DNA from 3 places in the Embleya sp. NPDC055664 genome. Region 2 is predicted to be linked to each of the others. Evidence: riboswitches for the same ligand, from Rfam matches in the RefSeq annotation. Region 2 holds a riboswitch; each other region holds the start of a gene.
The links. Region 2 has a riboswitch for cobalamin ahead of ACWGR4_RS12930 (energy-coupling factor ABC transporter permease). Riboswitches for the same ligand answer to the same signal wherever they lie in the genome.
Positions count from the first base shown of each region.

Region 1: it holds a riboswitch for cobalamin, as region 2 does, so the genes downstream of both, ACWGR4_RS47310 (prenyltransferase/squalene oxidase repeat-containing protein) here and ACWGR4_RS12930 (energy-coupling factor ABC transporter permease) in region 2, are expected to answer to the same signal.
Region 3: it holds a riboswitch for cobalamin, as region 2 does, so the genes downstream of both, ACWGR4_RS05095 (ribonucleoside-diphosphate reductase subunit alpha) here and ACWGR4_RS12930 (energy-coupling factor ABC transporter permease) in region 2, are expected to answer to the same signal.

Region 1 is NZ_JBSHGZ010000071.1:247-10,602, forward strand. Features, by position in the region: gene ACWGR4_RS47290 (PadR family transcriptional regulator) at 1-430, shown strand, start outside; gene ACWGR4_RS47295 (ATP-binding cassette domain-containing protein) at 427-1,107, shown strand; gene ACWGR4_RS47300 (FtsX-like permease family protein) at 1,128-3,428, shown strand; gene ACWGR4_RS47305 (SAM-dependent methyltransferase) at 3,550-4,362, opposite strand; gene ACWGR4_RS47310 (prenyltransferase/squalene oxidase repeat-containing protein) at 4,870-5,967, opposite strand; cobalamin riboswitch at 6,098-6,232, opposite strand; cobalamin riboswitch at 6,645-6,770, shown strand; gene ACWGR4_RS47315 (cob(I)yrinic acid a,c-diamide adenosyltransferase) at 6,832-7,425, shown strand; partial or broken gene ACWGR4_RS47320 (enoyl-CoA hydratase/isomerase family protein) at 7,563-7,949, shown strand; gene ACWGR4_RS47325 (ECF transporter S component) at 8,178-9,077, opposite strand; gene ACWGR4_RS47330 (ABC transporter ATP-binding protein) at 9,074-10,356, opposite strand, start outside.
Region 2 is NZ_JBSHGZ010000006.1:108,885-119,240, forward strand. Features, by position in the region: gene ACWGR4_RS12920 (class II aldolase/adducin family protein) at 501-1,361, shown strand; gene ACWGR4_RS12925 (RDD family protein) at 1,500-2,045, shown strand; cobalamin riboswitch at 2,219-2,428, shown strand; gene ACWGR4_RS12930 (energy-coupling factor ABC transporter permease) at 2,457-3,170, shown strand; gene ACWGR4_RS12935 (energy-coupling factor ABC transporter substrate-binding protein) at 3,167-3,547, shown strand; gene cbiQ (cobalt ECF transporter T component CbiQ) at 3,551-4,294, shown strand; gene ACWGR4_RS12945 (energy-coupling factor ABC transporter ATP-binding protein) at 4,291-5,130, shown strand; gene ACWGR4_RS12950 (PP2C family protein-serine/threonine phosphatase) at 5,143-6,252, opposite strand; gene ACWGR4_RS12955 (DNA-formamidopyrimidine glycosylase family protein) at 6,308-7,135, opposite strand; gene ACWGR4_RS12960 (ribose-5-phosphate isomerase) at 7,274-7,741, opposite strand; gene ACWGR4_RS12965 (hypothetical protein) at 7,779-8,525, opposite strand; gene ACWGR4_RS12970 (biotin transporter BioY) at 8,645-9,241, opposite strand; gene ACWGR4_RS12975 (aldehyde dehydrogenase family protein) at 9,401-10,356, opposite strand, start outside.
Region 3 is NZ_JBSHGZ010000002.1:432,226-442,581, reverse strand. Features, by position in the region: gene purB (adenylosuccinate lyase) at 1-1,278, shown strand, start outside; gene ACWGR4_RS05120 (ATP-dependent DNA ligase) at 1,582-3,123, shown strand; gene ACWGR4_RS05115 (amidohydrolase family protein) at 3,153-3,920, opposite strand; gene ACWGR4_RS05110 (MarR family winged helix-turn-helix transcriptional regulator) at 4,098-4,595, shown strand; gene ACWGR4_RS05105 (GNAT family N-acetyltransferase) at 4,601-5,425, shown strand; gene mug (G/U mismatch-specific DNA glycosylase) at 5,521-6,081, shown strand; cobalamin riboswitch at 6,862-7,115, shown strand; gene ACWGR4_RS05095 (ribonucleoside-diphosphate reductase subunit alpha) at 7,193-9,526, shown strand; gene ACWGR4_RS05090 (ribonucleotide-diphosphate reductase subunit beta) at 9,544-10,356, shown strand, end outside.

The DNA of each region.
Region 1 (10,356 bases), on a different contig from region 2:
CCGTACCCTCGCCTACGGCCAGGTCTACTCGACCATGTCGCGGCTGTTGAAGAACGGCCTCGTCGAGATAGACGGGCTCGAATCCGGCGGTGGTCCCGAGCGCAAGCGCTACGCGATCACCGACGCCGGTGTCACCGACGTCGAACAGTGGCTCGGCCGGCCGGAGACGCCGGAGCCCTATCTCCAGTCGACGCTCTACACGAAGGTCGTCCTCGCACTGCTGACCGGCCGCGACGCCGCGGACATCCTCGACACCCAGCGTGCCGAACACCTGACCATGATGCGCGAGCTGACCCGGCGCAAGATCGACGGCGATCTCAGTGACCGACTGATCTGCGACCACGCGCTGTTCCACCTCGAGGCGGACCTGCGCTGGCTCGAACTCACCGCCGCCCGGCTCGGCGAACTCACCCTGGAGATCCGCAAGTGACCGACTCCCTGCTCAGCGGCCACGACCTGCACAAGACCTACGGATCGACGCCCGCCCTCGCCGGCGCGGAGTTCACCATCCGCTCGGGCGAGGTGGTGGCCATCATGGGCCCGTCCGGATCGGGCAAGTCGACCCTGCTGCACTGCCTGGCCGGCATCGTGCGCCCCGACTCCGGCACCATCCGCTACGACGGCCGCGACCTGACCGCCATGTCGGACGGCGGGCGCAGCGCGCTGCGGCGCAGCGACTTCGGCTTCGTTTTCCAGTTCGGCCAACTCGTACCCGAACTGACCTGCCTGGAGAACGTCGCGCTGCCGCTGCGGCTGAACGCGGTCAAGCGCAAGGAGGCCGAGGCCCGGGCGCGGGAGTGGATGGAGCGCCTGGAGGTGGCCGACCTCGCGCGCAAGCGGCCCGGTGAGATCTCCGGCGGCCAGGGCCAGCGCATCGCGGTGGCCCGTGCGCTGGTGATCCGTCCCCGGGTGGTCTTCGCGGACGAGCCGACCGGCGCGCTGGACTCGCTCAACGGCGAACGGGTGATGCACCTGCTGATCGGGGCGGCCCGATCCACCGACGCCGCGATCGTCCTGGTCACCCACGAGTCGCGGATCGCCGCCTACTCCGACCGGGAGATCGTCGTGCGCGACGGCCGGTCCCGAGACATGGCGCGCGCCGCGTGAACGTGTTCCGTGATCTCAGGATGGGCGCCGGATTCGCGGTCACCGGCGGCCGGGAAGGCTGGATCCGCACACTGTTGACCGCGATCGGCGTGGGCCTCGGAGTGGCGCTGCTGCTGCTGACCACCGCGATTCCGAGCGCGCTGTCGGCGCGGGACGAGCGGGGCCGCGATCGCAACGAACAGCGCGGGCAGGCGGCGCAGGCCGGCGACCACACGCTGCTGATCGCCAACGCCGACACCAGCTACAAGGGCGACGAGATCCGGGGCCGGCTCCTGCGGGCGGAGGGCCCGAAGGCGCCGATCCCGCCGGGGCTGGCCAAGGTGCCGGGGCCGGGGGAGATGGTCGTCTCGCCGGCGCTGGCCGACCTGCTCGATTCGAGCCGGGGGCGGCTGCTCCGGGAACGGTTCCCGTACCGCACGGTCGGCACGATCGGCGACAAGGGCCTGATCGGCCCGGACGAACTGGCCTTCTACGCCGGGAACGACACCGTGACCGCGGGCGACCGATGGAGTTCGGTGCAGCGGATCACCGCGTTCGGCAGTTCGTTTCCCGCCGATCCGATGGATCCCCGGCTGGTGTTGCTGGTCGTGGTGATGTTCGTGGTGCTGCTGATGCCGGTCGCGGTGCTGATCGCCACCGCCGTGCGGTTCGGCGGCGAACGGCGGGACCGGCGGCTCGCGGCGCTGCGGCTGGTCGGCGCCGACGCGCGGAGGACCCGGTGGATCGCGGCGGGGGAGGCGCTCGCGGGATCACTGTTCGGCCTGCTGTTCGGGCTCGGCTTCTTTTTGATCGGGCGGCAACTGACCGGCGTGGCCTCCGCGTTCGACCTGAGCATCTTCCCGGCCGACCTGGATCCGAGCGTGCCGCTCGCGGTGCTCGTGGCGCTGGCGGTGCCGTGTTCGGCGGTCGCGGTGACGCTGTTCGCGCTGCGTGCCGTGGTGATCGAACCGCTGGGCGTGGTCCGGGCCGGCACGCCTCCTCGGCGCCGGGTGTGGTGGCGCCTGCTGCTGCCGCTCGCGGGACTGGCCGCGCTGTACCCGCTGATCCGTCAGGGATCGGAGAGCGGGGAGTTCAACCGGGGACAGGTCGTGCTCGGCGTGGTGCTGCTCCTGCTCGGGGTCAACGCGCTGCTGCCCTGGCTCGTGGAGACGGTGGTGGCCCGGCTCGGTGCCGGTCGGGTGCCGTGGCAACTGGCGGTCCGGCGGCTCCAGGTGGGCAGCACTTCGGCGGCCCGGGCGGTCAACGGCATCGCGGTCGCGGTGGCGGGGGCGATCGCGCTCCAGATGCTCTTCCTGGGGATCGAGAACGACTACACCAAGGAGACCGGCGCGGATACGACGCGGGCCCAACTCTCGGTGAGCTCCGACGCGCCGGTGGGCACCGAGGGAATCGAGCGGATCGCCGGGCAGATCCGGGAGACGACGGGGGTGCGCAGCGCGTTTTGGCGATCCTCCACCCGCCTGGCCGAGCCGGGCGACGAGCCCGGTCCGGGCGCGTCGTTGACGATCGGGACGTGTGACACGTTGCGCGAGTTGGCCCGGATCGAGGGATGTGCGGACGGGGACACGTTCGTCGTCGACCCGCGCACGTCGAGTTCCGTCGGGAGCATGCGGCCGGTGCCCGGGAAGAACGTGGTCATCGACATGGGCCACGGCCCGCGTGCGACGCCCGTGCTCACGCCGTGGGTGATCCCCGCGGCCGCGCGCACGGTCCCGGGTCGGGCGGACGGGAGCGGGATCGCCCCCGACGGGGTGTTGGCGACGCCCGGCGCGGTGCCGGCGGCCGTGAGCCGGCAGCTGACGTACTCGATGACCTTGGCGCTCGACCTCGCGGTGCGGGACGCGAGCGACCTGGCGCGCAACGCCATGGCCCGGGTGGATCCGTTGGCGCAGGTGTACACGCTGAACGAGACCCACGAGTCCCGGCGGTTCGCGAATGTGCGCACCGCGCTGTTCATCGGCTCGACGGTGGTGCTGCTGATGATCGGCGCGAGCCTGCTGGTGACCATGCTGGAACAGCTGCGCGAGCGGCGGAAGTTGTTGTCGGTCCTGGTTGCGTTCGGCACCAGGCGCAGCACGTTGAGCTGGTCGATCCTGTACCAGACGGCGATCCCGGTCGTGCTCGGCCTGTTCCTCGCGGCGGGCACCGGGGTGGCGTTGGGCGCGGCGCTGCTCGGCATGGCGCAACGTCCGTTCGGGGTGGACTGGGCCGGGCTGGCGTCGATGACCGGTATCGGTGCGGGTGTGGTGCTGTTGGTCACGGCGCTGAGTCTGCCGCCGCTGTGGCGGATGATGCGGCCGGACGGGTTGCGGACGGAGTAGACGGGGCGAAGTGGGCGGACGGAGCTGCGCACGGTATGGCTGAACGCGCGGCGGCGTCGGGGTCGGAGACTTCGGGCCCGACGCCGCCGTAGTGTGTTCGTCAAAGCTGCGCGTGACGGGGTCAGGGCTTGCGGGCGACCGCGCCGAACTGCGGGACGATCGGCGGGAGTTCGCCGTCGACGGGGGCGGCTCGCCAGCGGGCGCAGGAGACGATGCCCGGGTCGAGCAGGTCCAGGCCGGCGAAAAAGCGGGTGAACTCGGCGAGGCTGCGGGCGGTGATCGGCGGCGTGGCGTTCTCGTTCCAGAACCGCATGGCCTCGACGTTGCCCTCGCCGCCGAGTTCGGTGGTCGGATGGGTGATCACCAGGTGGCTGCCGGACGGTACGGCGGCCATCAACCGGCCGACGATGTCCACGGCGGTGTCGGTGTCGAGGATGAAGTTGAGGCTGCCGAGCAGCATCACCGCCACCGGGCGGTCGAAGTCCAGCGTCGCCTTCGCGTCCGCGACGATGGCGTCGGGGTGGTGCGCGTCGGCGTGGATGTAGTCGGTGGCACCCTCGGGGGTGCTGGTGAGCAGCGCCCGGGCGTGCGCCAGGACGAGCGGGTCGTTGTCCACGTAGACGATCCGCGCGGCGGGATTCACCCGCTGGGCGACCTCGTGCGTGTTGTCGGCGGTGGGCAGCCCGGTACCGATGTCGAGGAACTGGTCCATCCCGGCCTCACCGGCCAGGAAGCGCACCGCGCGACCCAGGAACTCCCGGTCCGCGCGGGCGACTTCGCCGATGCTCGGGAACATGCTCGTGACGTGGTCGCCGACCTTGCGGTCGATCGGGTAGTTGTCCTTGCCGCCCAGCCAGTGATTCCAGACCCGGGCGTTGTGCGCGACGTCGGGCCCCGAGATCGGCTGGCCCTCGGACGGTCGATTCTCGCTCACGACGGTGGTCCCTTTTCCTGTCCGCCGTTCACCCGGTGCATCCCGAACGAAAGGCTGCGCGCCCAAGCGCCTTCGAACCCGTTCCCGAACCATTGTGCCAGGCGCCGACCAATCGGTTCACCGCCACCGACCGTGTCGCCACGCGTGTCGGCGACGCAGTGAGTGTTGTGCGTGCCCATGGAAGGTGGTCGAAATCTGCAAGAGGCGCCGACCTGGGCTTTTGCCCTGGCCGGCGCCTCTTGAACACCGTCGTGCCCCTTGACCCCCAGTGCTCGAACGGGCGTTCCTGCCGTGCCCGTCGGTGCAGAAACCTTGGGCTGGACGCTTTCCTGTCCGGGTGTCATGGGGATTTTCGATGCCGCGTGATTCCCAATGCGTGAGAGGGCCCTGAGAGGGGTGCTGTTGTCGCGACATGCTCGCCGCCTCGGCAGGAGGGCCCCCGGGACCGACGCCCGCACCTGTCGAGGCAGCGGCTACCGTGTCGACGGTGGCCGCCGGCTCGTCCGGTCAGGGTGTGGTGGGGCAGTGCAGTGTGGGGGCGTTCCGGTGAGCGCCCGCGCTGCTCAGGTCGGCGAAGCCGGTGCCGGCCAGGCCGAGAACCGCCTGAGCGGTGGCCCTGGTGGCGGTGGCGGGGTTGTACCCGCCGGTGTCGTAGGCGATCGCGCCTCGCGTGGCCGTGGATGCCGAGCAACCGACCTGACGTTCGGTCAGGAAGTGCCGGGCGGTCAGGCCCGGTATCACGCGCCAGGACGAGAGCAGGGCCTGGGCGGCCAGGCCGGTGCTGTCGGCGTTCGAGGTGGTCGCGCCCACCGTACCGAAGCCGCCGTCGGAAAGCTGGTGTGAGGCGAGCCAGTTCAGTCCGGCGGCCGCTTCCTGGTGGCGCCCGGTGGCGGCCAGCGCCTGCACGCTCATCGCGGTCGAGTCGGCGTCGCTGGTGCAGGTGGACAGACCGTAGTCGAGGGGGAATCCGCCGTCGGCGCAGTGTGCGTCGGCCAGGAAGTCCACCGCGGCGGCGGGGGCGCCGGCCGCAGTGCGGTCGAGCGCCAGGAGCGCGAGGGACTGGCTGAAGGCGTTGCTGTAGTCGCCCCACGGCGAGGTGTCGGTGAAGCGGCCGGAAGGCTTTTGCAACGAGAGCAGTCGGGCCGGGAGGTCCACGCCGCCGAACGAGGTGGGGTCGACACCGCGTACCTCGGCGGCGAGGAGGATCTTGGCGGTGGCTCCGGCGTAGGCGTTGGTGGTGCCGTCGCCGATGTACCCGGACAGGATCTCCGGGCGGGCGAGCCACGTGGTGGCCTTGGCTCCGTTGTCGTCGGCGACCCCGGCTGCGGCGAATGCGAAGATCGCGTCGATCGTCAGGCCCTGGTCGGGGTAGGTCACTCCGTCGAAGGTGGTCTCGAAGCGTTCGCCGTCGACGAGTTGCCGGGCCAGCCATCCCGCCGCGGCCTGGGTGCGGTTGCCGGAGAGTATGGACACGTTTGCCTGGGGCGTCGTGTCGGTCGTCGGTGGAGCCGCCACGGCGGTGGACGGGATCAGGGCGGCCGTACCGGCGAGGGCCAGTCCGCCGAACAGCGCGGCGATCCGGCGTCCGGGTCGGGTGAGCGTCATCACGGTGCCTTTCCGGGCCCATGGCACGGCGGACCCGGGAGACCCGGCGGCCGAGCGGGCACACCGACGGCGGCACCGTCCCGACGCACGGGTCGCTGGGGCTCCGTCCCGCGGACCACGACGGGGATGGGAGACGAACACTGCGGCGACGGGCATTCGGGCTCGCCGTCGGGAGGGACGGATCACCGCTGCGGGTCAGCGCCGGATTCACACCGGACTTCCCCCGTCGTCGGAGCTACTGCGAGTCGTCACACAAGACGATCGAAACAGATGAAGACGCCCGAAATCGGTACGTCGACTGCTCAGACCTGCAGATCCCGCACTCTACGGACCGCTCACTCCGGACGGAACTCTCTTTCCGGCCAACAAGATCGCCGGTACATGAAGGATGGATCCGACGCGGAACCCGGAAATCCTCCTTGAGGCTTCAGTAGTCACACGCCGCCTCTCGACCGGGGTCGACGTGGGGGCGGGCACCGAGGAAGCGGCTCAGCGGCCGAGCGGTGTCAGGCGGGGCCCGTGTGTTGGTGGGTGGCGCCGTCTCGGAAACGCTGCACGTGTGTGGTGCGCCCCGGTCGAGCAGGAGTGCGGTTGCCCGTGGCAGGAGGTCCCGGGTCGGGTCTGGTGCCGGCGAGGGCCGCGTGTCATGCTGTGGCCTGCTGTGCGACGGCGAAGCCGAGGAAACCGGTGCGATTCCGGTGCGGTCCCGCCACTGTGATCGGGGAGCGACTCCCGTCAAGGCCACGGCCCCGCTTCGGGGTTGGAAGGCCGGGGGAAGTGTTGATCCGAGAGCCAGGAGACTCACGTCGTCGCCACCTCGATACAACCGGGGCGGATTTCCCCGAGAGAGGCCGGTGGTTCGCCATGTCTGTGGTGCTGAGCCGTATCTACACTCGCACGGGCGACGCGGGCACGACCGCGTTGGGCGACAACTCCCGTGTCCGTAAGACCGATCCTCGGATCGTCGCCTATGCCGACACCGACGAGACCAACGCCGCCATCGGCGTGGCGCTCGCGCTGGGCTGCCTGGACGCGGAGTTGCGGAACGTCCTGGAAGGCATCCAGCACGACCTGTTCGACGTGGGCGCGGACCTGTGCGCTCCGATCCGCGACGGAGACGAACGCCTGCGGGTCCGGGACGAGGACGTATCCCGCCTCGAGCGTTTGTGCGACACGTTCAACGAACGGCTCGAGCCCTTGCGGTCGTTCGTACTGCCGGGCGGTACGCCCGGCGCGGCGCTCCTGCACACGGCGCGGACGGCCGCCCGCCGGGCGGAACGCTCGGCGTGGGCGCTGATCGAGACGGACACGGAGTTGTCCGGCGGGGAGGCGGCAACGGTGAACCCGGTGTGCGTCCGCTATCTGAACCGTTTGTCGGACCTGCTGTTCATTCTCGCGCGGTTGGCCAACGACGGCGGGCGCGGCGACGTGCTGTGGAGTCCCGGCCGCAACCGCTGACATCGCGCCGCCACCGTTCCGCCGGCCGATATCGCACCGGTTCTCGCAGGGTGTGGCGGCACGAACGACTCGCTCGGGAGACAACCCGAATTGCGTTCCCGGACTTGCCACCCGGCCGCCGCCGCGGCCGGGTGGCAAGGCTCAACGCCCGCATCGCCCGCTACCCCAAGACCTACGTCGCCGTCATGGACGGCATCGTGATGGGCGGCGGCGTCGGCATCTCCGCGCATGGGAAGGTGCGCATCGTCACCGAGCGCTCGACGATCGCCATGCCCGAGACCGGCATCGGCTTCGTCCCCGACGTCGGCGGCACCCACCTGCTCGCCCGAGCCCCCGGCGAGTCGGGTACGCCCCTGGCGCTGACCGGCTCCGCCATCGGCGCGGGCGACGCGATCGCCTGCGGCCTCGCCGACCACTTCGTGCCCTCGCACCGCCTGGACGCGGCGATCGAGGCGTTGGCCACCGGGACGCCGGCCGACGTCCTCGGCCGCTTCGCCGACCCGGCGCCCTCGGGCGAACTCGCCGAGAACGCACGGCGGTTGCCCAGCCGTCCGCCGTCCCGATCGCATGCCCTCACCGACATCCGCGGTGGAGAGTCTGCTGTCGATGGCTCGGGAACTGAAACATACGGGGGATGGGAAGGATCCGGAGTCGATGCAGGACGAATGCGGGGATCCCGAATGTCTGCGGTGTCGTCTGCTCCGGGCGGTGGGCGCAAGGCAGAGGCGGTAGGCGCCACATACGGAACGCAGCTATGGGGCGGGCTTCGTCGGCTTGGTGGTGGTCGCGGTGCCGACCTGCGTAAGGCCGTTGTCGGCCGGGGCGGGTTCGAACACGATTGGTGCCTCGAAGGCCGCCTTGCGGGATGCGCGCCGCAGGGCGGCCAGCACCGCCGGGCCGACGAGGACGATCGCGAGGCAGTTGGTGATGGCGCGGCCGGTGTCCCATCCGAAGGTCGAGGTGAGCACGGTGAACACGAAGAACCGGCGCAGGTTGTCCAGGATGCCGTCGCCGGGGACGAAGGCCGGGCCGACCATGGATTCGGAGTCGGCGAGGAACGGCCAGAACCACATGTTCATGAGGAACCCGAACGCGTAGGCGGCGAAGACGCCGTAGCAGGCGAGCATGACGATCTCGCGCCGCCCGCGCACCCGCCGGGGCAACAGGCCCGCGCCGAGTCCGACCCAGGCGGAAGCCAGCATTTGAAACGGCAACCACGGGCCCACGCCGGCGGTGAGCAGGGCGGAGGCGAACAGTGAGGTGCAGCCGAGCACGAATCCGAACCCGGGGCCGAACACGCGTCCGGCCAGGACGAGCATGAAGAACACCGTCTCGATCCCGGCGGTGCCGGCGCCCAGCGGACGCAGTGCCGCGTTGATCGCGGAGAGCACGCCGAGCATGGCCAGCGCCTTGGAGTCGAGCCCGCCGCTGGTGAGTTCGGCCAGCACCACCGCGACCACGAACGGCAGGGTGCCGGCGAAGATGAGCGGCGCGTCGCCCGAGTGCGCGGCCGATTCGGGGGAGGGGGAAGCGAACAGCGGCCACAGGAACATGGCCAGGCCCGCGATCGAGGCGATGGTGAGCACGATCGCGGTACGCGGGGTGATTCGGATCGCGTTGGTGCGTTTGCGCGTGTCGGTGACGGTCGTCATCCGGTGGGCTCCCTGTCTGCGGCGGATGCGCGAGCGTCGCGTGCGGTCGGGACGCCGTCCTCGGAGGCGGACTCCCGGTCGCTGATGTCCGTATCCGCAAGGGCGTTGCCGACATCGGTGACGGTCAGCCATTCGGCCGGTGCGAGAATCTTGGCCACCTGGGGTGCGAACGCGGGCGAGGAGACTACGACTTCGGCGGTCGGACCGTCGGCGACGATGTCGCCTTCGGCCATCACCACCACGCGGTCGGCGACTTGGGCGACGAATTCGACGTCGTGTGTGGCCAGTACGATCGCCCGCCCGGCGTCGGCGAGTTCGCGCACCACTCGGACGAACCGCCGCTTCGCGTGGTAGTCGAGGCCGCGCGTCGGTTCGTCCAGCAGCACCACCTGTGGCGCAGCGACCAGTTGGATGGCAAGCACCAGGGCGAGGCGCTGCCCCTCGGAGACGTCGCGCGGGTGCAGGGTGCCGTCGATCCCCGGCGCGATGCGATCGAGCAGCGCCCGGCACGCACCGGCTTCGGCGCCGGATTCCCGGTCCGCCTCGACGCATTCGGCGTCCACGGTCTCCAGGTAGAGCAGGTCGCCAGGAGTCTGCGGGACCAGACCGACCAGCGCGCGAGCCCGCTTCGGCTCGGCCCGGCCCGGATCGGTGCCCGCCACGTCCACGGTGCCGCCCTGGCGGGGACCGGAGCCTTGGAGGGCCCACAGCAGCGAGGATTTGCCGGAGCCGTTGCGGCCCATCAGGGCGGTGACCTGCCCGGCCGGCAACTCCAGGTCGAGGCCGCGTACGGCGATCACGTCGCCATGGCGCACGATGATGCGCCGCGCGGTCAGCAGCGGGTCGGCCGAGGAATGGGCCGATCGTGGTCCGGGCGGGGTACAGTCCGCCAACCGCGCCCGCAGTGGTGCGGCCAGTCGGCGGGCGTCGCGGACCGACAGCGGCAGCGGCGACCAGCCGGCGAGCCGCCCGAGTTCGACCACGGGCGGGGCGATGTCGCAGGTCTCCAGGATTTCGGCGGGCGAGCCGTCGCGCACGGTGTGGTCGCCGGGCAGGTGGACGAGTCGGTCGGCGTACTGCACGACCCGTTCCATGCGGTGTTCGGCGACGATCGCGGTGATCCCGAGGTCGTGCACGAGCCGGGTGATCGCGGCCAGGACGTCCTCGGCGGCGGTCGGGTCGAGTGCCGAGGTCGGCTCGTCCAGGACCAGTACACGGGGGTGCGCGGTCAACACCGAGCCGATCGCGACCCGCTGCTGCTGGCCGCCGGAGAGCGTGC
Region 2 (10,356 bases):
CGTGCCCCGGCGGCCCGCCTCGGTCCTGGCCCGCGACCCCACCCCGTCGCCCCGGCCGGATCCGGGCGCCCCCGCGGGTGGCCGTACGCCGATATTCGCGACCTCCGTGGAATGCACTCCCCCGCCGCTCACCTCACGCGCCCCTTCCCCCTGTATACGTCCGCGCGTACTTTTCCCGTCGCCTTCGAGCGGGTCCGGGAATTCGAGCTCGACTGCTTCGGACTCGACCTCCCGGACTCGCTGAACGGCAGCGTAGGAGTGGCCCGAAGGCGGTCGTGGGCAATATTCGATTAATTGCCGGAAACCCGATCCGCACGACTTTCGCGCGCTAGAATCCCGGTCCTCGTGCTCCCGGGCCCGCGTGCACCGCCTCGGCCCGCGCGCACCGGCTCGCCGCCCCGACCCCGCGCGATCCGGCGCCCGCGCAAGGCTGTCCCCGGATGTGACTCGCGGGTAGCGTCGGCGGCACCCCTGCGCGCCCCGAGTCCGAGGAGATGGACATGTCCGCCACCGATGCGCCCCGCCCCCAGGACGGCCCGCCGGGCACCGAGCGGTCGGCGCCGCCGCGACCGGTCTCGCCCACCGACCTGAGCTTCGCGCTGCCGCCCACGTTCGAAACCGTCGAGCAGGAGCGCCGGCACCGCAAGGAGCGACTGACCGCGGCGCTGCGGCTGTTCGGCCGGTTCGGCTTCGAGGAGGGGGTGGCCGGGCACATCACCGCGCGCGACCCCGAGTTCGTAGACCACTTCTGGGTCAACCCGTTCGGGATGTCGTTCAAGCACATCACCGTGGACGATCTGATCCTGGTCAACCACGAGGGGCAGGTCGTCGAGGGCCGGTTCCACGTCAACCAGGCCGCGTTCGCGATCCACTCGCAGATCCACGCGGCCCGCCCGGACGTGGTCGCCGCGGCGCACAGCCACTCCACGCACGGACGCGCATTGTCCGCGCTCGGGATCCGGCTCGAGCCGATCACCCAGGACGTGTGTCCGTTCTACGAGGACCACGAACTCTTCGACGACTACGCGGGCGTGGTGCTCGACGCCGAGGAGGGACGGCGGATCGCCAAGACGCTCGGCTCGCGCAAGGCGCTGATCCTGCGCAACCACGGTCTGCTCACCGTCGGACAGTCGGTGGACGCGGCGGCGTGGTGGTTCATCACCATGGAGCGCTCATGCCAGGTCCAGTTGTTGGCCCAGGCGGCCGGCGAACTGCGACCGATCTCGCCGGAGAACGCGCGGCTGACCCGGGAGCAGCTCGGCAACGACACGGTGGCGTGGATCAACTACAAGCCGTTGTACGACGTGATCAGCCGCTCCGAGCCGGACCTGTTCGGAGTCGACGGCCCGATGACGATCTGATCGTTTTCGGTCGATCCCGCCGATCGATGATCATTTCGCCGCCGCCCGGTCGGGCCCGCTGTCCGCCGACCGGGCGCAATCTCGGCGAGATCGGCCGTGCCGGGAGTCAACCCGCCCGGTTGCGGAAAGTACAACAGCATGTACGAACGGAGCCTTCCGCAGCGGTTCGCGCGCTCGGCCCATCCCGTCGGGCCGCGCGCCCGGGTGTGGCTGCCGACGATCGAACATCGGGTCGGCCCGTCGGTGCTGTACCGGCGGATCGGCCAGTTCGTGGTGGACGTGATCGCCTCCGCGCTGCTGCCCGGCGCGGCGATGTTCCTGTTCGTGCTGCTGCCCACCCACCCCGACGGTTCGATCCGCAGCGGTCCGCTCACCGCGACGATCACCGCCGGTGTGCTCGTGGTCGCGGTGGCGATCCTGTTCTGGTACTGGGTGCTGCGGCCCGCCGAGCACGACGGGCGCACCTGGGGCATGCAGGTGTTCGGGATCCGTGTGGTCGACGTGTCCGGCGGTCGGGCCGGGCGGCGCCAACTGGCGATCCGCTGGGTGCTGTTGTGCGTCGACGCGTTCGCGCTCGGTGTGATCGGGTTGGTCGCGGTGCTCACCAGCGAGCGGGGCCAGCGGGTCGGCGACCGGGTCGCCGGCACCCTGGTGGTCCGTGGGCGCGGCCCCGGACTGGGCTGAGGCCCCGCTTCCCTCTCGGGCAGGGCGCCCGGTCCCACGATCGCGAGCGTGCCCCGCCCCGACGGGTCGTCGCGCGCCGCCCCGGAATGCGGCTATTGCTCCGCCGCTCCGCCCGCCTTGTGGTCTTGCGCACGGTTTGCAGATGCCACCTTGTCGCCATGTCCACTCGACCACTAGTGTCGGCTCGCCGTGGTGCTCGGGAAGCCGGTTCGATGCCGGCGCGGCCCTCGCCACTGTGATCGGGAAGTTCTCCTCCACCCCCGCGGAAACGTTGATTCGTCGCCTCGGGAAGCCACTGGGACCGCTGTCGCGGACCCGGGAAGGCGGAGCACGTGAACGCACGACCCGTCAGCCAGGAGACCGGCCACGGCGATCGTCCGTCCACGAGGTGTTGGAGAGGGACCCTTCCTCATGCATATCGCCGAGGGTTATCTGCCCTGGGAACACGCCGCCGCCTGGGGCGTCGCGTCGACCCCGTTCGTCGTCCACGGCGCCCGCGCGCTCACCCGTGAGGTGCGCGACCGGCCCGAGAACACCCTGCTGCTCGGTGCGTCCGGCGCCTTCTCGTTCGTACTGTCCGCGCTGAAGATCCCATCCGTCACCGGTAGTTGCTCGCATCCCACCGGCACCGGCCTGGGCGCCATCCTGTTCCGGCCGCCGATCATGGCGGTGCTCGGCACGATCACCCTGCTCTTCCAGGCGCTGTTGCTCGCCCACGGCGGGTTGACCACGCTCGGCGCGAACGTGTTCTCGATGGCGATCGTCGGCCCCTGGGCCGGCTACGGCGCATACCGGCTCGCCCGCTCGCTCCTGGACCGGCGCGGCGGCACCATGCCGCTGGACGTCGCGGTGTTCGCCGGCGCGTTCGTCGCGGACCTGAGCACCTACTGCGTCACCAGCGTGCAGCTCGCCCTCGCCTTCCCCGACCCGGACAGCGGATTCCCGGGCGCGCTGGCCAAGTTCGGCGGCATCTTCTCGCTCACCCAGATCCCGCTGGCGATCAGCGAGGGCCTGCTGACCGTCCTGGTGGTGCGCCTGCTGCGCCAGTCGAGTCGCGGTGACCTGGTCCGCCTCGGCGTGCTGAGCGACGCGCGGCCCGTGCGCGAGGAGGAGAAGAGCAAGTGAAGCGCTCGACGAAGATCAACCTGCTGATCGTGCTGGCCGTGGTGCTGCTCGCGGCGCTGCCCGTGGTGTTCGGCATGGGCGACGACAAGGACGAGCCGTTCACCGGCTCCGACACCCGGGCCGAGACCGCGATCACCGAAAACGACCCCGACTACAAGCCGTGGTTCAGCCCGCTGTACGAGCCGCCGTCCGGCGAGATCGAGTCCGGCCTGTTCGCACTCCAGGCCGCGCTCGGCGCGGGTGTGGTCGGGTACATGTTCGGCGTCAAGCGCACCCGCCGAAAGCTCGCGCCCGAGGCGAGCGACACCCCCGACGAGTCGGGCCCGGGCCCCGACCCGACCGCCGCGCAGGACCCGGTATCGGTCCCGGGTCGCTGACCCGTGTTGCCGATCGACGCGGCGGCGCACGCCAGTGCCTGGCGCCGCCGCCACCCGGCCGACAAGGCCGTGCTCTCCTTCGGGCTGCTCGGGTGCGCGGTGGCGCTGCCGCCGTGGCCCGGCGCGGTGCTGGTCGCGGTCACCGTGCTGACCATCGCGCTCGGCTTCGCCGAGGTGCCCGCCCGACGACTGTGGCGGGCGGCCCGTGCGCCGCTGGGATTCGCGGTGACCGGCGCGCTGACCCTGCTCGTGTCGATCCGCGCGGACGGCGTCGGCTGGGCGCCGGACGGGCCGCGCCACGCGGGCGAGTTGGTGGCCCGCTCCGGTGCGGCCGGGTTGGCGATGTTGTTGTTCGCGTTCACCACGCCGCTGTCGGACGTCCTGCCCCGGCTGACTCGGGTGGGTGTGCCGGCGGCCGTGGTGGACGTGGCGGCGGTGATGTACCGGATGTTGTTCCTGCTCTACGACACCACCGCCCGGATCAACCAGGCCCAGGCCGGGCGGCTCGGGCATCGCACCCGGCGGGCCCGGTGGCGCTCGGTCGCCGGGCTCGGGTCGGCGGTGTTCGTCCACGCCTTCGCGCGGGCCCGGCGGCTGGAGGAAGGGCTGGCCGGGCGCGGCTACGACGGGCGGTTGCGGGTGCTCGTGGACGAGGTGCCCGTCTCGCGTGGCTTCATGGCCCGGTCCGTACTCCTCGTGGCGGCGGTCGTCGTCGCCACTCTTCTTCTGGGATCGGTGATGCCGTGATTCCGCTGCGGGTACGAGAGGTCGGCTACGCCTACGAGGACGGGCCGCCGGTGCTGAGCGGGTTGTCCCTGGCCGTTCCGGCGGGCCGGGCGCTGGCCCTGCTCGGGCCGAACGGCAGCGGCAAGACCACGCTGCTGCGGCTGTTGACCGGTGGCCTGGTGCCGGGTTCGGGTCGGGTGGAGCTGCACGGCACGCCGATTCGGCACGACCGCAAGGGACTTGCCGAACTGCGCCGGGTGGTGCAGCTGGTCGTGCAGGATCCCGACGACCAGCTGTTCTCCGCGTCGGTGGCCCAGGACGTCTCGTTCGGGCCGCTGAACCTCGGGCTCGCGCCGGAGGAGGTGCGCTCGCGGGTGGCCGAGGCGTTGGCCGCGCTGGGCATCGCCGGCCTGGCCGCGCGGCCGGTGCACCTGCTGTCCTTCGGGCAGCGCAAGCGGGTCGCGATCGCCGGCGCGATCGCCATGCGGCCGCAGGTGCTGGTCCTGGACGAGCCGACGGCGGGCCTGGATCCGGCCGGTCAGGAGGCGCTGCTCGACACGCTCGCCGAGCTGCGTGCGGCCGGGACGACGGTGGTGATGGCCACCCACGACGTGGACCTGGCGCTGCGCTGGGCCGACGACGCGGCCGTGCTCGCCGACGGGCGGCTGCACACCGGGCCGGCCGCGGAGCTGCTCGCGGACACCACGCTGCTGGCCGCGGCGAGCCTGCGGCCGACTTGGGCGCACGCGGTGGCCGCGGTACTGATCGCCCACGGGGTGGCCCCGCCCGGCACGCTGCCCCGGACCCCGGCCGAACTGAGCGCCCTGGCGCCGCCCGCGCGGCCACGTACGCACTGACCGCGGCCGGGCTCAGCGTCGGCGCAGCAGCACCACCGCGCGGTCGTCGCCCACGTTGCGCCCGGCCGCCGCCACGATCCGCCGCGCCGCGTCGTGGAAGTCGTCCCGGACCAGCCGCTCCGCCTCGCCCAGGAACCGGTCGATGCCGGTGGCGATGTCCTCGCCGGGCAGTTCCACCATGCCGTCGGTGAACAACAGCAGCGCGTCACCGTGGTCCAGTCGGCCGCGCGCCCCCTCGAACGCGGCGTCGTCGAGCACGCCCAGGAGCGGGCCGACCGCCTCGACCACCCGCCACCGCCCGGTCCCGGCGATCCAGTGCACGCCCGGCGGGTGGCCCGCCGACAACAACTCGTACTCGCCCGACTCCAGGTCGAGCACCACGTGCACCGCCGTCGCGAAGCCCTCGGCCCATTCCTGGCGGAGCAGGTAGTCGTTGGCGGCCGGCAGGAATTTGTGCGGCGGCAGCGACCCGAGCAGCCCGCCGAACGCACCGGAGAGCATCAGCGCCCGCGTCCCCGCCGCCAGCCCCTTGCCGGAGACGTCGACGAGCACCACTTCGAGCACCCGCCCACCGGTCGAACTGCGGGCGGCGACCAGGAAGTCGCCGGAGAACGACTGCCCGCCGGCCGGTCGCAACACCACCTCGGTGTGCCACTGCGGCGGCAACACCGGCATCTCGCCCTGTGCCCGCAACCGGTCGCGCAGGTCGAACAACATCGACTCGCCGCGCGTCCACTGCACGCCCAACCGGGTCCGCATCCGGGCCATCAGCAACACGATGCCGGCGACCGCCGCGACCACCAGGACGGAGCCGGCGGTGACCTCGTCGGGGTCGTGCACCCGGTCCTCCGCGACCAGCACCCCGGCGGTCGCCGCGTAGAGCAGCAGCAGGCTGGGCATGCGCAGCACCAGGCCGCCGACCAGGATCGGCAGCACCGGTGCGGTCGCCGGGAACCAGTCGCCGTTCAGATCGGAGAGCAGCCCGCACGCGGTGACCGCGACCAGCAGACCGGCCAGCGCGAAGCGGTCGGAGGGGAACACCCGATGCCGCAGCCAGGCCACGAACCGGCGGCCCCGGCGAGCCAGCGCCGCCCGCCTGCCCGTCCGGCTTGCCCGGTTCATCCTGCTCGTCGGCGCGGCCACCCCGCGACACTACCGAACGGGAACCAACCGGAGGTTACGCCGACGGTTGGCAGGTGGGACACCAGAACAGATTCCGTCCGACCAACTCGGCGGTCCGCACCGGGGTTTCACAGATCAGGCAGGGCGCGTCGGTGCGCCGGTAGACGTACACCTCGCCGCCGTGGTCGTCCTTGCGCGGCTCGCGACCCATCGCCTCGGGCGTGTGCTCGGGCCGCACCGTGTCGATCCGACCCAGCCGCACACCCTCGTGCATCAGCAGCACCAGATCGGCCCACATCGCGTCCCAGGTGGCCCGCGCCAGCCGTTTGCCCGGCAGCTTGGGGTCCACCCCGAAGCGGAACAGCACCTCGGCGCGGTAGACGTTGCCCACACCCGCGAGCACGTCCTGCTCCATCAGCAGCGCACCGATCGGCTTCGCGCTGCGCTCGATGCGCCGCCAGGCCGCGGCCGGGTCGGCGTCCTCGCGCAGCGGATCGGGACCGAGCCGGGCGTGCACCGCGTCCTTCTCGGCCCGCTCCAGGAGCCGGCACGCGGTCGGTCCGCGCAGATCGGCCCAGCTCGCCCCGCCGGGCACCTTCGCGGCCATCCGCAGCCGGACCTGGCCGACCGGCTCCGGCAGCTTCTCGCCCTCGCCGAAGGAGAACTGTCCGTAAAGGCCCAGGTGCACATGTACGAAGCGCTCGCCGGGGAACTCCAGGAACAGGTGTTTCCCGTGTGCGTCGGTATCCACCAGACGCTCCCCGTCGAGCAGCGCGGCGCTCTCCGCGAAGCGCCCCTGCGGACTGCTCAGCCGCAGCGGTACGTCGGCGAAGCGCTCCCGGTGCTCGGCGGCGAGACGGTGAATGGTGTGGCCCTCGGGCACGCGGCCTCCAGCGCTGCGACGGGTGGGGACACGGGCGGTGTGTCACCCTCCACGCTACCGACCCGCACCGACACGCCACCGCCCCCGACCGGACGGACCGATCGGGGGCGGTGGGAGATGCGGGGTACGGGGCGCGGGCTACGGCAGGGCCGGCAGCTCGCCGGTGTTCTCGTACTTGGTCAGCATGGAGATCCGCCGGGTGTGCCGCTCGGCCTCGCTGTACGGGGTGTTCACGAAGACCTCGAGGAACTTGGTCGCGTCGTCGAGGGTGTGCATGCGCGCGCCCATCGAGATCACGTTCGCGTTGTTGTGCTCGCGGGCCAGCGACGCGGTCTCCTCGCTCCACACCAGGGCGCAGCGCACCCCCTTGACCTTGTTCGCCGCGATCGCCTCGCCGTTGCCGGAGCCGCCGAGGACCACGCCCAGGCTGCCGGGGTCGGCCGCGACGCGCTCGCCGGCGCGCAGACAGTACACGGGGTAGTCGTAGGAGTCGGCCTGGACGGCCGGGCCGCAGTCGACGGCCTCGTGGCCGTTGGCGTCGAGCCACGCGATGAGGTGCTGCTTGAGGTCGTAGCCGGCATGGTCGGAGCCGAGGTAAACGCGCATGGGGCGCAGTCTCTCAGGCCCGGTCCCGAACGTCCCCTCAGGGCCGGTATCCACCGGGTGGCGTGTCCGGCGCACCGGTCGGCCGCGGCGGCGCGGTGGGCGGCGGCCCGGCCGGACGGATGGTGGTCGGCGCGTCGTAGGGGGACGGCGCGCCGTAGCCGGGGCCGGCGGAGGCGGACGGCGGGCCATAGCCGAAGGGCGGGCCGTATCCGCCCGGCGACAGGGGCGAGGCGGGCGGCCCGTAGGTCGTCGCCGACCGGTAGGCGGCCACCGCCGCCAGGCCGACCAGCCAGCCGACGAGGACGCCGAAGTAGGCCCCGGACTGTGCGTGTGCCATGGTCCGGTCGAAACCGGGTCCCCTGCGGATGAGCGGGTCGTCGTCGTAGGCGATGGCCACCACGGTCAGCCCGTACACCGCACCGCCGATCACCAGCGAGAACCAGCCGACGACGAATGCGGTGAACCCACCGGACCGTTCGCCCAGACCGCGCGCGCCGAGCGCGAGCAGGGCGGCGACCACCAGAAGCAACAGCGCGAAGCCGACGAATCCGGCGGTGACGTAGCGTGTGGTGAACACCTCGTGGAACTCGTCGCCCAGGTCGTTGCGATCCACGATCCACACCGGATAGCCGATGATGCGCAGCAGCGTGAGGTACCACTTGTTCTCGTCATGGCCCTGCGTCCACACCTCCTTGAAGACCCACTGGTTGCCCAGGCCGGCCACGAGGAGGAAGGCCACGATCGTCCCGCTGACGGTGATGCGTTTGGTTGCCCCGGCTCTCATGAGACGAGGTTAGGCGCCTTCGCACGACCTTCGCCGAAAAATCCGTACCCCGCCTCCCACGAACGGGGGGACGGGGCACGGGTGATCGGGATTTCGCATCCCGCAGGCGTGACGAGGCGTCAGCCGCGCCGGCCGACCAGCTTCCAGGCGCTGGGCAGCAGCGCCATCGCCAGCGCGATCTTGACCGCGTCGCCGAAGAGGTAGTTGCGCATGCCGATCTCGTACGCCTGCGACATCGAGATGCCCAGGTCGTGCGCGAGGTAGGTGAGGCCCGCCGCGTAGATCACCGCGTTGCCGAGGAGCATCGTGCCCGCGGTGCGCAGCGGGCTGCGGTCGGTGCCGCGCTGAGCCAGGAAGCCGGCCGCGGCCGCCGCGAGCACCATGCCGAACACGTAGCCCAGGGTCGGGAATCCGGTCCCGGAGGTGCCCTCCGCGAACCAGGGCATCCCGGCCGCGCCCAGGCCCAGGTAGAGCACCATCGCGGCGAGCCCGCGCCAGGCGCCGAGCGCGCTGCCGGCGAGCAGGACGGCGAAGGTCTGGCCGGTCACCGGCACCGGCGAGCCGGGCACCGGGACGGAGATCTGGGCGGCGAGGCCGACGAACGCGGACGCGCCGACGATCAGCGCGGCGTCACGAACGGCCGCGCCGCGAAAGACGCGGGCCGGGACGAGGTCGGCCAGAACGGGGCGGCGCGCATCGAGAAGGGCAGTGCTCACAGCGGACTCCACACTCTTGTGTTGCGGGACCCTGTGAACTTAACCAATCGGACATCGAGCGGTCACAGTGGTGCCCGACAACGTACGGATCCGCACTTTGTCGAACACCACCGACAACCCACCGCTACCGCAACGCCTCGGAGCGACGGCGCCTCAGAACTAGAACTGCAGCGCCTTGACCTCCAGGTACTCCTCCAGGCCGTGGCGCCCCAGTTCGCGCCCGTTGCCCGACTGCTTGTACCCGCCGAACGGCGCGATCGGGTTGAACGCGCCACCGTTGATCTCCACCTGCCCGGTACGCAACCGGCGCGCGAACGCCACCGCCGCCTCCCGGGTCGGCGCCCACACCGCGCCGGACAGGCCGTACGGGGTGTCGTTGGCGATCCGCTCGGCCTCCTCCTCGGTGTCGTAGGCCATGATCGACAACACCGGCCCGAAGATCTCCTCGCGCGCGATGGTCATCTCGGGGGTCACGTCGGTGAACACGGTGGGCCGCACGTGGTAGCCGACCTCGACCCCCTCGGGCAGCTCCGCGCCGCCCGTGGCCAGCGTCGCCCCCTCGGCAAGCCCCTTGGCGATGTAGCCGCGCACCCGCTCGAACTGGGTCGCGTTGACCAGCGGCCCGAGCCGCTGTGCCGACGCCTCGGCGGCGGCGGTGGCCAGCTCGACCGCGCGCGGCAGGTCGTCGCGGTGCACCAGCATCCGGGTCAGCGCGCTGCACGTCTGACCGCTGTTGCGGTACGCGCCGTCGACGCCCGCCCGGACCGCCTTGTCCAGGTCCGCGCCCGGCAGGATCACGTTGGCGGACTTGCCGCCGAGTTCGAGCGCGACCCGCTTGACCGTCGCCGACGCCAGCTCCGACACCCGGGTGCCGGCCCGGGTCGAGCCGGTGAACGAGACCATGTCCACGTCCGGGTGGGACGCGATCGCCTCGCCCACCACCGGACCGGTGCCGGAGACCAGGTTCACCACACCCGGCGGGAAGCCCGCGTCGTGCAGGATCTCGAAGAACAGGTGCGCGGCCTGCGGCGCCACCTCGCTGGCCTTGACCACCACGGTGCAGCCCGCGATCAGCGCCGGGGCGAGCTTGTTGGTGATCTGGTGCAGCGGGTAGT
Region 3 (10,356 bases), on a different contig from region 2:
CCCGAGGGCGCGGTCGCCGACTACGAGCGGGTGGTGGAGCAGGTCGACCTGGCCTCGATCGCCGAGCGCGAGCGGGTCACCCGGCACGACGTCAAGGCCCGGATCGAGGAGTTCAACGCCCTCGCCGGCCACGAGCACGTGCACAAGGGCATGACCTCGCGCGATCTGACCGAGAACGTCGAGCAGTTGCAGATCCGCTCCTCGCTCGAACTGGTCCGCGACCGGGTGGTGGCGCTGCTGGTCCGGCTCGCCGAGCTGTCCGCGCAGTACGCCGAGCTGGTCATGGCCGGCCGCTCGCACAACGTCGCCGCGCAGGCGACCACGCTGGGCAAGCGGTTCGCGTCGGCGACCGACGAGCTGCTGGTGGCCTACCACCGCCTCGAGGACCTGATCGCCCGCTACCCGCTGCGTGGGATCAAGGGCCCGGTCGGCACCGCGCAGGACATGCTCGACCTGCTCGGCGGCGACGAGGACCGGCTGGCCGAGCTGGAGGGGCGAGTCGCCGCGCACCTGGGCTTCGAGCACGCGTTCGTGTCCGTCGGTCAGGTCTACCCGCGCTCGCTCGACTACGACGTGGTGACCGCGCTGGTCCAGCTGGCCGCCGCGCCGTCGTCGTTGGCCAAGACGATCCGGCTGATGGCCGGGCACGAGCTGGTCACCGAGGGCTTCCAGCCCGGGCAGGTCGGGTCGTCGGCGATGCCGCACAAGATGAACACACGTTCGTGCGAGCGGGTCAACGGCTTCACGGTGATCCTGCGCGGCTACGCCTCGATGGTCGGCGAGTTGGCGGGCGACCAGTGGAACGAGGGCGACGTGTCCTGCTCGGTGGTGCGGCGCGTGGCGCTGCCGGACGCGTTCTTCGCGTTCGACGGGCTGGTCGAGACGTTCCTGACCGTGCTGGAGGAGTTCGGCGCATTCCCGGCCGTGGTCGCGCGCGAACTCGACCGCTACCTGCCGTTCCTGGCCACGACCAAGGTGCTGATGGCCGCGATCCGCGGTGGGGTGGGGCGCGAGGCCGGGCACGAGGTGATCAAGGAGCACGCGGTCGCCTCGGCGCTGGCGCTGCGGGAGGGCGTCGAGCGCAACGAACTGCTCGACCGCCTGGCCGCCGACGAGCGGCTGCCGCTGGACCGGGCCGCGCTCGACACGCTGCTCGCCGACCGGCTGTCGTTCACCGGCGCCGCGGCGGCCCAGGTGGCCGAGGTGGTCCGCCGGGTCGAGGCGGTCGCGGAGAAGCACCCGGAGGCGGCGAAGTACCGCCCGGGCGCGATCCTCTAGACAAATCGCACCTGCCGCCGAACGGGCCGGGCCATGCGGGAATCCCCGGCATGCCCCGGCCCGTTCGGCGTTCGATGTCCCGGGTTCCTCGGCGCCCCGGCGTCACCGAGGCCGACTCGGGTGCTGCGGTGGCGGCAGGACCGGCGGGCCGCCGGTCGAGCCGGGTTCCACGGCCCGGTGCCGCCGGCCGGTGGGACGGAATCGGTCGCCCGCCCGGCGGGCGACCCGGGGTCGGGGATTGAAATGTGGTCTCGGCGGTCATGGTGGGGGGAGTCGTCGGGAGGAGTGGTGGGTGTGGGGTCGCTGTTGTTTCGGGAAGTGGCCGTCGTGTCCGGGGAGATCGCGGGGGAGTCCGGGCGGACCGCGAAGGCGGAGTTGGTGGCCGGCTGCCTGCGGCGGGCGGATCCGGACGAGGCGACCGTGGTGGTCGCCTACCTCGCGGGCACGCTCACCCAGCGGCAGATCGGTGTGGGGCCCGCCATGCTGCGTGCGGTGCCGCCGCCCGCGGCCGAGCCGTCGTTGACCCTCCTGGAGGTGGACGCCGCGTTGGCCGCGATCGGGGCCACCACCGGCACCGGCTCGCAGGCCGCCCGACGGGCCGCGCTCGACGCGCTGTTCGCCCGCGCGACCGAGGTCGAACAGCGCTTCCTGATCGGGCTGTTGGTCGGCGAGGTACGCCAGGGCGCACTGGACGGGGTGATGGCGGACGCGATCGCCCGCGCCGCCGAGGTCCCGGCCACGGCGGTACGGCGGGCGTTGATGTTGCGCGGCGCCGCCGGACCGGTGGCCGCCGCCGCGCTGCACGGCGGCCGGGCCGCGCTCGACGCGCTCACCCTCGACGTCGGCCGCCCGGTGCGCCCGATGCTCGCCGCCGCCGCGCCGGACGTGGCCGGCGCGTTGGCCAAGCTGCGGGCCAAGGACCCCGCCGCCGAGGTCGCGTCGGAGTGGAAGATCGACGGCATCCGGGTGCAGATCCACCGCGACGGCGATCGTGTCGCGGTGTTCACCCGCAGCCTGGACGACATCACCCCGCGTGTGCCCGAACTGGTCGAGACGGTACGGGCGTTGCCGGTGCGTACCGCCGTGCTCGACGGCGAGGCGATCGCGCTGCGCGCGGACGGCAGGCCGCACCCGTTCCAGATCACCGCCTCCCGGACCGGGACCCGCGACGCCGCGCGGCTGCGGGCCGAGACGCCGCTGACGGTGTACCTGTTCGACGTGCTGCACGTGGACGGCGAGGACCTGATCGACCGCCCCGGCGCGGACCGCTGGGCCGCGCTCGCGGACCTGGCGCCGCCCGAACTCCTGGTGCCCCGGCTGGTCACCGGGGACGACGCGGCGGCGCAGGCGTTCTTCGCCGACGCGGTCGGGCGCGGGCACGAAGGGGTGGTGGTGAAGTCCCTGGACACCCCCTACACGGCGGGTCGGCGCGGCGCCGGCTGGGTCAAGGTCAAACCGCGGCACACCCTCGACCTGGTGGTGCTGGCCGCCGAGTGGGGCCACGGCCGCCGGCGCGGCACGCTGAGCAATCTGCACCTGGGCGCGCGGGATCCGGGCGGGGACGGGTTCGTGATACTCGGCAAGACGTTCAAGGGGCTCACCGACGAACTGCTCGCGTGGCAGACCGAGCGGTTGCGGGAACTCGAGGTGCGCCGGGACGACTGGACCGTGTGGGTGCGACCCGAACTCGTCGTGGAGATCGCCTTCGACGGGTTGCAGACCAGCACGCGCTATCCGGGCGGCCTCGCACTGCGCTTCGCGCGGGTGTTGCGCTACCGGGAGGACAAGACGGCCGCGGAGGCGGACGACATGGACACGGTCCGGGCGCTTGCGGCCCGGGAGTGAGGGGCGCCGACCGGCCCGCCGGCGAGGGCCTACCCGCGCGGACGGTAGAAGGCGTGCGCGTTGTCGTACAGGACGGCGGCGGCCAGGTCCGGCCCGACCGCGTCGGCGATCAGGTCGAGATCGGCGTCCCGGAACGGGCGGGGCGCGCGGGTCGAGGGCAGGTCGGTGCCGGCGAGCAGGGCCCGCGGGTCCACGGCGGCGACGGCGCGCAGCGTCGCGGATACGTCCGCGTCGAACCGGCCGAAACCGGTGGCCTTGACCCTGGCGCCGTGTTCGACCAGCCGCAGCAGATGCGGCAGCCCCTCCCGGGACAGGCCCAGGTGGTCGATGCCCACCCTCGGCAGCGCGGTCAACACCGGCAGCAGGTCGGGCAGATCGCGCGCGTCGAGGTACAGCTCGGCATGCCAGCCGGCGATCGCGTGGACCCGGCGGGCGAGCCGGTCCAGGTGGTCGAGCGTCGCCGAGCCGCCGCGCCGGACATTGAACCGGATCGCCCGCACCCCGGCCGCGTCCAGCTCGGCGATCCGCCGGTCGGGGACGTCGGGCGGCAGCTGGGTCACCCCGACGAAGGTGGGGCCGAGTCGGGCCAGCGCGTCGAGGAGGTAGGTCTGGTCGAAGCCCTGGAACGAGCCGGACACCACCGCGCCGCCGGTCACGCCGAGTGGGACGGCGCGGGCCAGGTAGTCGGCGGTGGTGAAGGTCGGCGGCAGGTAGCCGTGATCGGCCACGAGCGGGAAGCGCGGGTCGACGATGTGCAGATGCGCGTCGAACACGCGACGAGCGGGCGATCCGGACACGGCGGTGCCTCCGTCGGCTGCGGGAACGCCGCATACCGTACCCGGGCGCCGGCCGGGCGTGGCGGATTCGCCGCCGGAGAAGTTGTCAAATGCAACTAATTTCTTCTATGGTTGTGACAGGCAACGAGTCGCCGCGCGGGCGTACGACCGCCCGGGCACAGGAAGGAGCGAGCCGCCATGGCCACCAGGGAAGCCTGTCGGCACCTGCTCACCGAGCTGGAGGGCATCGTCGGCGTACGCCGCGGCCTCGCCAAGGCCGTCCCTCCCGGCAGCCTGCCGCCCGGCTCCGCGGTCCTGTTCGTGCTGGGCCGCAGTGCCGAACCGCTGCGCGCCGGGCGCGTGGCCGAACTCCTCGACCTGGACATGTCCGTGGTCAGCCGACACCTCGCGCACCTGGTCGAACACGGCTGGGTGGCCCGCCGCCCGGACCCGCGCGACGGCCGGTCGGTACTGCTCGGACTCACCCCGCAGGGGCGCGCCGTGGTCGACCGGGCCACCGAGAGCTGCCTCGCGGTGATCGCCGAGCGGCTGGCCGACTGGCCGGACGAGGACGCCGAGCGACTGTCCGAACTCCTGGGCCGGTTGAAGGCGGGCTTCGGGGTGCACGCGGGCTTCGGAGGGAAAGCGGGCTTCGGACACCGGGCCGAACCGGTGCCGACGGCCGTGTCACACTGACCCGCATGCCGAAGTCCGCCGCGGAACTGCGCGCGCATTTGGAGATCTTCTACGACGCGGTGCCCCGCCGGTTCACCCGCACCGAGGCGATCGGCGCGCTGACGCTGTTCGTCCGGGAGGGCGAAGGGTGGCCCTACTATGCCCGACCCACGCTCGGCGGCCTCGCCGAGCCCACCGTCGCGGACGTGCGCGCGGTCCGGGCGCGGCAGAGAGAGTTGAAAGTGCCCGAGACGTTCGAATGGGTCCACGAGAGCACCCCCGCGTTGCGGGCGGCCGCGATCGAGGCCGAACTGCATGTACACGAGCACCCGCTGATGGTGCTCGACCCGGACGAACATCCGGCCGAGCGCCCGGATCTGCCGGACCTGGTGACGCTGCGGCGAATCCGCGCGGACGCCACCGACCTGGCGATCGTGCACAGCGTCGCGGCGATCGGCTTCGCCAATCCCGGCACCGCGCCCGGCTCCGACGGGCCCGCCGAGCGGGACACCGCGGCGCTGGGCCAGGATCCGGGCCTGCTGTCCTACCTCAACGAGCGGTTGCGCAGCGGCGAGACGGTGATGTTCGCGGCGTACAGCCCGGCCGGACCGCTGTGTGTCGGCAGTTACCAGCACCTGTACGACACGACCGAGATCGTCGGCGTGGCCACCCTGCCCGCGGCCCGGCGCAGCGGCCTCGCGGCGGCGGTGACCTGGGAGTTGGCCCGGCACGCGCTGGAGGGCGGGAGCGAGACGGTGTTCCTGAGCGCGGGGGACGAGGACGTCGCGCGGGTGTACGACCGGATCGGCTTCCGCTCGGTGGGGACGGCGATGATCGCGGAGGCGCCGTGAGCCGGCGGGACGAGGCGCGGATCGCCGAGGCGGGCGCGGAGCAGGCGGGCGCGGCGGGCGCGAAGACCGATGCCGCCGCGTCGATCGTGCTGCCGATCCCGCCCGGACGCAATCCCACCGCCGAGGAGTTGGCGGCCGCGCACGGTCGGAGCATCCCGGACGTGATCGCGCCGAACCTGCGGGTGCTGTTCTGCGGGATCAACCCGGGGCTCTGGTCGGGCGCCACCGGGCGGCACTTCGCCCGTCCCGGCAACCGGTTCTGGCCGGCCCTGTACGCCTCGGGCTTCACCCCGCGCCTGATCGAGCCCGCCGCGCAGCGCGAGTTGACCACGCTCGGCCTCGGCATCACCAACGTGGTGGCCCGAACCACCGCGCGCGCCGACGAGTTGACGAAGGAGGAGTACCGGGCCGGCGGCCTGGCGCTCACCGCGAAGGTACGCCGGTACCGACCGGCCTGGTTGGCGGTGCTTGGCATCGGTGCGTACCGCACCGGCTTCGGCCGCCCCAAGGCGGTGGTCGGCCGCCAGCCGGAGACGATCGACGACACCGGAATCTGGGTACTCCCCAACCCCAGCGGCCTGAACGCCCACTGGACGGCCGCGGCCCTCGCCGAAGCCTTCACCGCCCTGCGCACCACGGCCTACCCGCCCGAATAGGAGGGCCGCGCGCGGGGGCGCCATCCGTGCCGCCCACCATGTGCGGCGGCGACCGGGGGTCGTCGTGGGCGACCCGACCCGGGGCGGGGCCGTCAATCGACCGGGTGGCATCACCCGGTTGGTGGTTACTTCGCGCCTCCTCGTGAGGTTGGGCCGGCATGAAGATCCTGCGGGCCCCGTATGGGCCGTGGCCCACCGAGACGTTCGAGACTCCCGTCTACGAGGCGTTGGTCGCCGAATGGCGCGACTCGGGCCGGGAGGTACCCCGGCCGACGGACCGACCGCAAGGCAGCCCGCCCCGACCCGCCCGCCCACCCGGACCGGGCCCGCGCACACGTCGCCCGTGAGCCGGCCGGCAACGGCGGCGTGATCCGGGCCCGGAGGCGACCCGGCTCGTCCCGACCCGAGGGCCGGAGCCGCCGATCCGCTCCGCGTGAATCGGCCGGCCGCGGCGCGATGTGCTTCGTGTCACGCGCCCTCCGACACGCCCGGCGAGGAAGGAATTTGCCGGCCGATCGGTGCGGCGGCCGACGCGCGATCCACCGTCGATCCGGTCCGCCCCCGCCGTGCTCCCGCCGACCCCGGCCCCGTTCCACGCGGCCCGCGCAGGCCCGGTGGGGCCGGACGGGCGCCGGGGGAGCGGGCGTTCGGGGCGCTCGACGCGCGTCGCATTGCTCGCCGGTCGTACCACCGGGGCACGTCTCCGGCGAACCGTGACACGCCGGGAATCGGGACGCGACACAACACCTGGGGGTGCAACGACCACCCCGCCACTACATATATGCTCTGCGACGCAGCTGGTTCGCCCGACCGAAGTTTCCGGGAAGGCGAGGCAAGAGGGAATCCGGTGCGAGGCCGGAACTGCCCCCGCAGCGGTGAGCGGGAACGAAAGTCGTCATAGAGCGCCGGACGCCGAAAGGCGCACGGGAAGCGACGACCGCTAGGCACTCCGCGGACCACCGAGCACACGCCGTGCCCGGCGGTGCCCCGGCATGCCCGCGAGTCCGAATACCTGCCGGCTGCCCGCGCCTTCGGGCGTGGGGTCACCTGTACGTACGAGCTCGCGAGGAGAGAGCACGTGACCGTTGTGGACAGCGTGGGCGCGACCCGGATGCGGGTCGACGAGAGCCCCGAGGACCGCCTTGCCACCCTGGTGCGCACCCAGGCGCGCGATCTGCCGGAGGTCGATCCGGATCGGGTCGTCCGCCGGGTCGTCGCGGGTCTGAACGAGGGTGCGGACCGCGGCGCGGCGGCCGACCTGGCCGTGCGCACCGCCGCCGAGCTGATCGCCGAGGAGCCCGCCTACTCGCGGCTCGCCGCGCGCCTGCTGGCCGGCCGGATCGCCGACGAGGCCGCCGAGGCCGGCGTCGCCTCCTTCAGCGCCGGCATCGCGCTCGGTCACCGCGAGGGCATCATCGGCGCGGACACCGCGGCGTTCGTCGCCGCGCACGCCGCCGAGCTGGACGCCGCCGTCGACGCCGACGGCGACCGCCGCTTCGAGTACTTCGGTCTGCGCACCGTCTACGACCGCTACCTGCTGCGCCACCCCGTCTCGCGCAAGGTGGTCGAGACCCCGCAGCACTTCCTGCTGCGCGTGGCGTGCGGACTGTCCAAGGAGCCCGGCGAGGCGATCGGCTTCTACCGGCTGATGTCCTCGCTGGCCTACCTGCCCAGCTCGCCGACGTTGTTCAACTCCGGCACCGTGCACACCCAGATGTCCTCGTGCTACCTGCTCGACTCGCCCAAGGACGAGCTGGAGTCGATCTACGACATGTACGGGCGCATCGCCCGGCTGTCGAAGTTCGCCGGCGGCATCGGCGTGGCCTGGTCGCGGGTGCGTTCGCGCGGCTCGCTGATCCGGGGCACCAACGGGCACTCCAACGGCATCGTGCCGTGGCTGAAGACCCTCGACTCGTCGGTGGCCGCGGTCAACCAGGGCGGCCGGCGCAAGGGCGCGGCCTGCGTGTACCTGGAGACCTGGCACCCCGACATCCTGGAGTTCCTCGAACTGCGGGAGAACACCGGTGAGGACGCGCGTCGCGCGCACAACCTCAACCTGGCCAACTGGGTGCCGGACCTGTTCATGCGGCGCGTCGAGGAGGACGGCGTCTGGTCGCTGTTCGACCCGAACGAGCTGCCCGAGCTGCCCGACCTGTGGGGCGCCGAGTTCGACAAGGTGTACGAAGCCGCCGAGCGGGACGGCCGGTTCGTCCGGCAGATGCCCGCGCGCGACCTGTACGCCCGGATGATGCGCACGCTCGCGCAGACCGGCAACGGCTGGATGACCTTCAAGGACGCCGCCAACCGGACCTGCAACCAGGCCGCCGAGCCGGGCAACGTGGTGCACCTGTCCAACCTGTGCACCGAGATCCTGGAGGTCACCAGCGACGGCGAGACCGCCGTGTGCAACCTCGGCTCCGTCAACCTCGGCGCGCACGTGGTCGCCGGCGAGGGTATGGACTGGGACAAGCTGCGCGCCACCGTGCGCACCGCGGTGATCTTCCTCGACCGTGTGATCGACATCAACTACTACCCGACCGACCAGGCCGCCGCGTCCAACCCGCGCTGGCGCCCGGTGGGCCTGGGACTGATGGGCCTGCAGGACGTGTTCTTCACGCTGGGCCTGCCGTTCGACTCGGCCGAGGCGCGCGAGTTGTCCACGCTGATCTCCGAGGAGATCTACCTCACCGCCCTGGAGACCTCCTCGGCGCTCGCCGAGGTACACGGCCCGCACCCGGCCTACGCCGAGACGCACGCCGCGCGGGGCCGGCTCCAGCCGGACCTGTGGGAGGGCGTGTACCCGACGCAGACCAAGCGCTGGGACGCGCTGCGCACCCGCGTGGCCGCGCACGGGCTGCGCAACTCGCTGCTCGTGGCGATCGCGCCGACCGCGACCATCGCCTCCATCGCGGGCGCCTACGAGTGCATCGAGCCGCAGGTGTCCAACCTGTTCAAGCGCGAGACGCTGTCCGGCGAGTTCCTGCAGATCAACGGCTACCTGGTGCGCGAGCTCAAGGCCCGCGGCCTGTGGACCCCCGAGGTGCGCGACCGGATCAAGCGCGCCGAGGGCTCGGTTCAGGGCATCGCCGAACTCCCGGAGGACGTACGGGAGTTGTACCGCACCGCGTGGGAGCTGCCGCAGCGTGCGCTGATCGACCTGGCGGCGGCCCGCTCGCCGTACATCGACCAGTCGCAGTCGCTGAACCTGTTCATGGCCGACCCGACCATCGGCAAGCTGTCCTCGATGTACCGCTACGCGTGGTCCACCGGTCTCAAGACCACGTACTACCTGCGCTCGCGCCCCGCGACGCGGATCCAGCAGGCGACCGTGCCCGCGCAGGCGTCCGCCGCGCCGGTCGAGGAGATCTCGGACCTCGCCCCCTCCGATGTCGAGATTATCGCCTGCTCGCTGGAGAACCCCGAAGCATGTGAGGCGTGCACGTGAGCCTGCTCGATCCCGGAATGAACCTCACGCTGCGCCCGATGCGGTATCCGGACTTCTACGAGAAGTACCGGGCGGCGATCCGCAACACCTGGACGGTCGAAGAGGTCGACCTGCACAGCGACCTCGCCGACCTGGACAAGCTCAGCCCGGCGGAGCGGCACCTCGTGCAGCGCCTGGTCGCGTTCTTCGCGACCGGCGACACGATCGTGGCGAACAACCTGGTGCTGAACCTGTACCGGCACATCAACTCGCCCGAGGGCCGGCTGTACCTGTCGCGGCAGCTCTTCGAAGAGGCCGTCCATGTGCAGTTCTACCTGACGCTGCTCGACACCTACATGCCCGACCACGAGGAGCGCGAGCAGGCGTTCGCCGCGGTCGAGCACATCCCGTCGATCCGGCGCAAGGCGGAGTTCTGCTTCCGCTGGATCGACTCGGCGATGGGCCTGGACCGGCTCGAATCGCGGGACGACCGGCGGCAGTTCCTGCTCAACCTGATCTGCTTCGCGGCGTGCATCGAGGGGCTGTTCTTCTACGGCGCCTTCGCCTACGTGTACTTCCTGCGCTCGCGCGGGCTGCTCAACGGCCTCGCCTCGGGGACCAACTGGGTCTTCCGCGACGAGTCCGCGCACATGGACTTCGCGTTCTCCGTGGTCGAGACGGTGCGGGCCGAGGAGCCCGACCTGTTCGACGACGAACTCGCCGAGGACGTACGGCGGATGCTGGCCGAGGCGGTGGACGCGGAGACGGCGTTCGCCGAGGACCTGCTCCAGGGCGGGGTGTCCGGGATGACCGTCGCCGACATGCGCTCCTACCTGGAGCACGTGGCCGAC